Regions from separate parts of the Ruania zhangjianzhongii genome, predicted to be linked through region 2. Evidence: predicted binding sites of a transcription regulator. Region 2 holds the regulator's gene; each other region holds the start of a gene.

Region 1 (2,263 bases), 2.1 Mb from region 2:
GCGTAGGTGGCGGAGTACTCGGCCTCCCCGCCGGTCTCCGGCGTGAAGCCGTAGTCCACGACGTCGTGTCCCTGCTCGCGCAGATGGGTGATGACCAGAGACTTGAGCTCGCTGCCGGAGGCGTCGCTCCCGATACCGATTCGCATGCCTCCATGATACGTGGCCTGGTTGGGGGAGTCGCGGGCGTGCTCGGCCCGGTCGACGCGGTGGGCGGAGCGGTGCACGGAGCGTGGACGGGTCGCCTATCAGCGATCTCGTGGCGGCTGGGGCGGGTGATCGCGTGGCGGGGCCCGATGAGCTCGTGAACGCCATGTTGCGCGGCTATATCAAGCATTTTTGTCGCAGCAAGGAGCGGTCGCGGTCTAGAGGATCGATTGAGATATCCAGGGCGGCGAATGAAGCGTTCCAATATTGCCACGTTTTCCACAACCCTCCCGGTGATTCGGGGACTTATTGCCACGTTTTCCACACCCCCGATTGTGTTTCGGGATCTTGGTGCCAGGTTTTCCACAGCCCCCTTCGTGGGTGTGGTGGTGTGAGCCCTCGGGTGGGGCAGGATCGTAGTAAACGGCGCGCAGATCGGGTGGTCGCACCCCTGGAGGTCTGGTAGTCGCGATCCGTGGTGGTGGGGTGGTCGCACCCCTTCGCGTCTGGTCGTCGCGGTCCAAGATAGTCGTGCCCGGGTCGGTAGTCTCGGCTTCGTCAGCGGTTCTCAAATCCGGGTGTGTCGGTGTTTGATGGGGTGTCGGTGGTGGTGGGTATAGTAGAAACAGAAACCTCGAACACTAGTTCGTAGAAGCGTAAGAGTAGAGCAGAACAATTCGGCATATGGGAAGGGAGGTGAATGAGGTATGACGTTGACCACGGATACGCAGATCCCGGTCACGGCGGGGCAGGTGTGTGAGCGCCTGGCGGGGGTGCGGGAGGAGTTGTCGGTGTTGGCGCGGGCCTCGTTCGGTTCCTTCACCGAGGCTGATGCCGGGGTCGTGGTCGCCGGGGTGGAGCAGGTCACCCGCGCGGTGGAAGCGCTGCAGACCCAGTGCGCAGGGGGTATCGATTCCGGGCAGGCGTGGTCCAGGGGCGGGTATCAGTCCTTCGCCGCCTGGTGGAGCCTGCACACCCACCGGCGCCGGTCGACCTCGCACGCGACGCGGATGCTGGCCCGCGACCTACGCGAGCGCCTCCCCTTGACCGCCCAAGCCTTGACTGAGGGGCAGTTAGGACTCGAGCACGCCCGGGTACTGGCCCGGTTCACCAAGAGCGAGGGCCAACGGGCCCAGCTCGAGGACGAGGCCATGGGTGAGGGATTCCTCGTCGCTGCGGCCGGGCGGATGAACGCCGAGGACTTTACCGGGGTGGTCAAGACCTGGGCGCTGCGCACCGACCCCGGTGCCGGGGACCGGAACTGGCGCGAGCAGGGCGCGACGCGGGAGCTGTTCGTCTCCCAGGTGCTGGACGGGACCGATATTCGTGGCTGGCTCGGCACCGAAGAAGGAGCCGTGATCAACACCGCCCTGGACGCCGTGATCGGTACCCCGGCTGCCGGGGATGAACGCACCCCCGCTCAACGCCGCGCGGATGCCTTGGTGCACCTGTGCCGGACCTTCCTCGATGCCGGCACCCTGCAACCCGGAGCCCGGATCCGACCCCACCTAGCGATCACCATCGACTACACCACCCTCGAACGCCTCCTCGGCGCCACCGGACCCACCTGCACCCCCCGAGACGCCTTCGGCCAACCCACCCTCAGTGATGCCAATGCCAGCGGTGGTGGGGTGGTGATCCCGGCCGGACTGGACTACGACCTCCTGCGCGGGACGGCACCGGCCACGTTTGCTGATGGCACCCCGATCCCGCACGGGCAACTGACCAAGCTGGTCTGCGATGGAGAGTTCCACCGGGTCATCTTCGGTCCCGAGGGCGAGATCCTGGACTCCGGACGCACCCAACGCTTATTCACCCCCGCCCAGACCCGGGCCGTGATCGCCCGGGACCGGCACTGCCAATACCCCTCCTGCACCGCACCCCCGGGACAAGGGGAGATCCACCACAGCATCTGGTGGTACCACCAAGGACACACCAGCACCGAGAACGCGATCCTGCTGTGCTGGTACCACCACACCCTCGTCCACCAACACCACCTCAGCATCACCGCCCACCCCGCCCACAGCCCCGACCAGCCCCGATGGTGGACCTTCACCGACCCCCACGGCCAAGAGATCACCACCATCCCACCCCCAACAGCCACCCACACCCCACCCCC
Region 2 (2,263 bases):
GCGCCATCCTCAGCCGTGCGAGAATCCACGACCCGGGAGTCGCCATGCCGGCAGAACGGGCAGTGCACCTAGCGGTTCCCTTCCCTCCGGCGTCGTGCGAAAGCACCACATGTTGGTCAATCACATCCATGTAACTACTAGATGTACCCAACTTAGACATCCGAGGGCCACTCGCGCAAGTGCCATCGACCGGCCTGGACCGGCCGCGGCAGCCGGGCGGGTCGATCAGGTCACTCCCCCGAAGGAACGGTCAGCTCTGCGCCGGCGTGCACTGTCGAGGCGGACAGGTTATTCAGCGCCATGATCTGGTCGATCACCACGCGCACGTCCTGCCCATCGGCCGCGACGTCCGCAGCGATGGTCCAGAGACTCTCGCCGGGGCCGACGGTCACGCTCTGCACCTGCTCGGGCATCGGCTCCGCCTCCGGGAACGCCAGGCCGGCACCCACCCCGACAGCGGCGGCAACTGCGAACGCCAGGGCCACCAGCACGACACGGCCACGGACGGTCAGTCGCAGGGCGGCACTCGTGTCGGCCGGGCGAGACTCCGTCTCCGCCACAGGCAGAGGTGCGGCCGGCAGATCAGGGACGGCCCTCAGGTGCCGCCTGCGGGAGGGCACGGTCAGGGGCGCTGTGGGGAAGGCCAGTGCGCTCATCGTTCTCGTCTCCTCAAACTCGTCGAACACCCGTCCGTCGAACGTCTGTACTGACAGTAGCACATCTGTTCGTTCGACACGCCAGTCGAACACATGTTTGGTCTTTCGGGTGGTGGCGCCTATCGTGGAGAACGCCACAGACCGAGCAGATCATCGACCACCGACATCGGCGGATTTCCAGGCGATGCGGAACAGGAGGACACCATGGCCCGCGCACAACAGGACCCGAGCGACCGCCCGGACCCAGCCAGCCTGAGCCCCCGGCAGCGACGGATCATGGACTCGATCCGCGCCAGCCTGGAGGCCAAGGGGTACCCACCGACGATGCGGGAGATCGCCACCGCCGTCGGCCTGGCCAGCCCGTCCTCGGTGAAGTACCAGCTGGAGCTGCTGGAGCAGAAGGGATTCCTTCGCCGCGATGCACTCTCCACCCGGGCCATCGAGATCGTTTCCGACGACTCCCGCAAGGTACGCGGTGACGCCGCCACGTTCACCACCCATGACGGCGAGCAGGACACCAGCCACGCCGCCTATGTGCCGGTGGTCGGGCGAATCGCCGCCGGTGGCCCGATCCTGGCCGATCAGGCGGTCGAGGATGTCTTCCCGCTCCCCCGCCAGCTGGTGGGCGAGGGTGAGCTGTTCCTGCTCAAGGTGGTCGGTGACTCGATGATCGACGCCGCGATCTGCGACGGCGACTGGGTCGTGGTGCGCAGCCAGGCCGTCGCGGAGAACGGCGAGATCGTGGCGGCGATGATCGACGGTGAGGCCACGGTCAAGTCGCTGAAGAAGACCGACAGCGCACTGTGGCTGTTGCCGGCGAACGAGAACTACGCCCCGATCGACGGCAGCGACGCACAGATCCTCGGACGCGTGGTCAGCGTGCTCCGCTCACTCTAGGCTCGCTCTCGGCCACCGCCTCCGCGGCCAGCCGGCGCAGGGCACCACGGACTACCTCAGCATTGGTGGTCGGCCACAGCGGAGGCAAGCTGGCCGCCAGGTAGGAACCGTACCGAGCGGTGCGCAGCCGCGGGTCGAGCACTGCGACCACCCCCCGGTCGGTCACCGACCGAATCAGCCGACCGGCACCCTGGGCGAGCAGCAGGGCCGCATGAGTGGCAGAGACGGCCATGAACCCGTTGCCACCAGCCCGCCCGATCGCCTCCGTGCGGGCCGCCTTCACCGGGTCGTCCGGGCGCGGGAACGGGATCCGGTCGATGAACACCAGACGGCAGCTCAGCCCGGGCACGTCCACGCCCTGCCAGAGCGAGAGGGTGCCGAACAGGCTGGCGCGCGGGTCGGCGGCGAACTCGCGGACCAGCGTGGGCAACACGTCCTCGCCCTGCAGCAGGATCGGGGTGTCCACCTGCTCGCGAAGCGCTTCGGCGGCCGCCTCGGCACCCCGGCGAGACGAGAACAGCCCGAGCGCCCCGCCGTCGGAGGCAGTGATCAGCTCGGCGATCTCGGCGAGCATCTTCTCGTCGGTCCCGTCCCGTCCCGGCGCGGCGAGCGAGGAGGCCACGTACAGGATGCCCTGCCGGCCATAGTCGAACGGTGAGGTGACCAGTTCGCTGCGGTAGCCGCCGTCGGCCAGTCCCAAGGAGCGCGCG
Region 3 (2,263 bases), 1.8 Mb from region 2:
GATGCCGGTGCCGCCGATCTTCTCCCCCGAGGTGGCCGCACGCGGGATCGTGCATATCGCCGAGCATCCGCGGCGGAACATGTGGGTGGGCCTGTCCACCGCGTACACGATCCTCGGCGACCGGCTGGTGCCGAAGCTGGCCGACCTCTACCTCGGCCGCACCGGTATCGCCGCCCAACAGACCGACCCGGAGCTGCCGGCCTGGGGATCGAACCTGTTCGAGGCCCAGGACGCCGACGTCGACCGCGGCCCGGACGGGCCGTTTCCTCGGCAGGCCCACCGGCGCGACCCGTGGCTGTGGTTGTCCATGCGCCGCGACTTGGTGCTCGCTGGGGTGCTCGCCGTGGCCGGCGGGGCGGTGGCGGCGGCGATTCGTGGCAGGGGGAGCGGGACTGCGCCGGGTGGGGGTGGGTTGCGGACGCGCTGAGGGTGGCGAGCGCGGCGGACGTAGCGAACGCGGCGGGCTCGCGCCGACTGGCGCCAGTGGGACGACGCCGCTGGATGGCTGCGTACTGAGCGGTTCGGTAGCGTGACGTCGGTGAGCAGAGGCAGCGTTCCCGGCGGCGTGGTGCACGAGCTGCCCGCCGACCTGCACGATGCGCTCAGCGGGAACGCCGTGGCATTGGCCGCCTGGCAGGACATCACACCGTTGGCGCGCAACGAGTTCATCTGCTGGGTCGACGACGCCAAACAGACCGGCACTCGCGAGCGTCGGATCCGGCGCACCCAGGAAGAGCTCGAGGAGGGACAGCGCCGCCCGTGCTGCTGGCCCGGCTGCACCCACCGCGAACGCAGTGGGCATTAGGTAGGCGACCGCGACTGCTCGGCGCGCATCGGCATCGGCATCGGCATCGGCATCGGCATCGGCATCGGCATCGGCATCGGCATCGGCTAATTATTCAACTCAGACGATTCCGCCATCTCTCACCCATGCGAATACATCGCATTCCTCACCCCAAACGAACGTTTGCGGGTGGATGGGCGCATACCATGCTGCACCGACATTCTGCGGATGAAAGGGGGATATCACCGCGATTTTGTGGATAAGTCGTGGACGGTCCACAGATTCAACACGCACGCGTGTCCACCCCACACAACACCAACTTTCTCGTAGAATGGATGTACGAGCACAGGTCACAAGATCGACGGGAGGTGAGCAACGGTGAGCGACTCGACGATCAGTGCCGACGTCCTGCATGGCACACCCCTGGGCGAGCTCCTCGAGGCCGATCTGCCCACTCGTCTCGCGGCCCTGGAAGCCCTGGGCAGCGCGATCGCCGCTGGCGATCTCCAGGATGAGCGTGACCTGCACACCGGGCCCGAGCTCGGCGTGGCGAGCGTGCGAGTGCACCGCCTGTGCACCCGGTTGACCGGCAAGCGCTACCAATGGCTGACCGTGGAAGAAGCAGACGGGCGGTGGGCCACCACCGCGTTCCACCCCCGCACCTATGCCTCGCACGTGGCCCACACCCATGGCATCTCCTACGCCAACGCGCGCCGCAGTGTGCGCCTGGCCCGCCAACTACGCGATGACATCCCCCGCTTCGGCGCCGCGCTCCGGGCAGGGCAGATCGGGCCGGACCAGGTCGACGCCCTGGCAACCACCGCCCTGACCTCACCAACCCGCATCGCAGCCCTCGCCGAACCCATCACCACGGATGCCACGACCGCGGAGAGTCCGGGGGCAGGTGAATCGGATCTCGACGAGACCGCTGCCGGCGACGTGCAGGGGGAGGCGACGAACTGCGACGAGGCAGCCACCGACAACACTGCTCAGACGGTGGAGGACTTTCTCCTCGCGCAGGCCCAGGACATGCGGGTGGACCAGATCCGCCGACTCGGTAAGCACTTCGCCCAGGTCGCCGATCCCGAGGCCGATGAGCGCGGTTACCGCCAGGCCAAGGAACGCGAGTACGTCGAGCTGGTCCGCACCCTGGACGGGTGGCACCTGTCCGGCTTCCTCACCGAGGAGAACGGCCGGCTGGTGCGCGCCGCCATGGACGCCGTGATCACCCCACCCGCGCCCGACGATCAGCGCACCGCCGATCAGCGCCGCGCACAAGCCCTCGCCGACCTCGCCCACCTCGTCCTCGACCAAGGCCTAGCCGGAACCCACGCCTCCGTCCGACCCCACCTCGGCGTCCTGATCAACCCCACCGACCTCGACCGACTCCTGCGCGAAGCACGCGAAGGCACCACCGCGCCGACAGAACAAACCCCCTGCTCCACTCCCGCCCCCGGCAGCAGCCGCTGGGACACCATC

The links. Region 2 encodes LexA, which represses DNA repair genes until DNA is damaged. Its sites were predicted from a motif close to TCGAACANNTGTTCGA; they were not measured.
Region 1: FU260_RS17760 (HNH endonuclease signature motif containing protein) is a predicted target of LexA. The motif match lies at 779-794, and genes of this name have one in related genera.
Region 3: FU260_RS23020 (HNH endonuclease signature motif containing protein) is a predicted target of LexA. The motif match lies at 1,112-1,127, and genes of this name have one in related genera.

What each region holds. Positions count from the first base shown of each region.
Region 1 covers NZ_CP042828.1:3,827,590-3,829,852, reverse strand. Annotated here, with positions in the region: gene FU260_RS17765 (RpiB/LacA/LacB family sugar-phosphate isomerase) at 1-146, opposite strand, end outside; gene FU260_RS17760 (HNH endonuclease signature motif containing protein) at 852-2,263, shown strand, end outside.
Region 2 covers NZ_CP042828.1:1,701,580-1,703,842, reverse strand. Annotated here, with positions in the region: gene nrdR (transcriptional regulator NrdR) at 1-68, opposite strand, end outside; gene FU260_RS07910 (LysM peptidoglycan-binding domain-containing protein) at 231-656, opposite strand; gene lexA (transcriptional repressor LexA) at 861-1,553, shown strand; gene FU260_RS07900 (ATP-dependent DNA helicase) at 1,531-2,263, opposite strand, start outside.
Region 3 covers NZ_CP042828.1:4,984,645-4,986,907, forward strand. Annotated here, with positions in the region: gene FU260_RS23010 (SDR family oxidoreductase) at 1-427, shown strand, start outside; gene FU260_RS23015 (YdeI/OmpD-associated family protein) at 539-805, shown strand; gene FU260_RS23020 (HNH endonuclease signature motif containing protein) at 1,163-2,263, shown strand, end outside.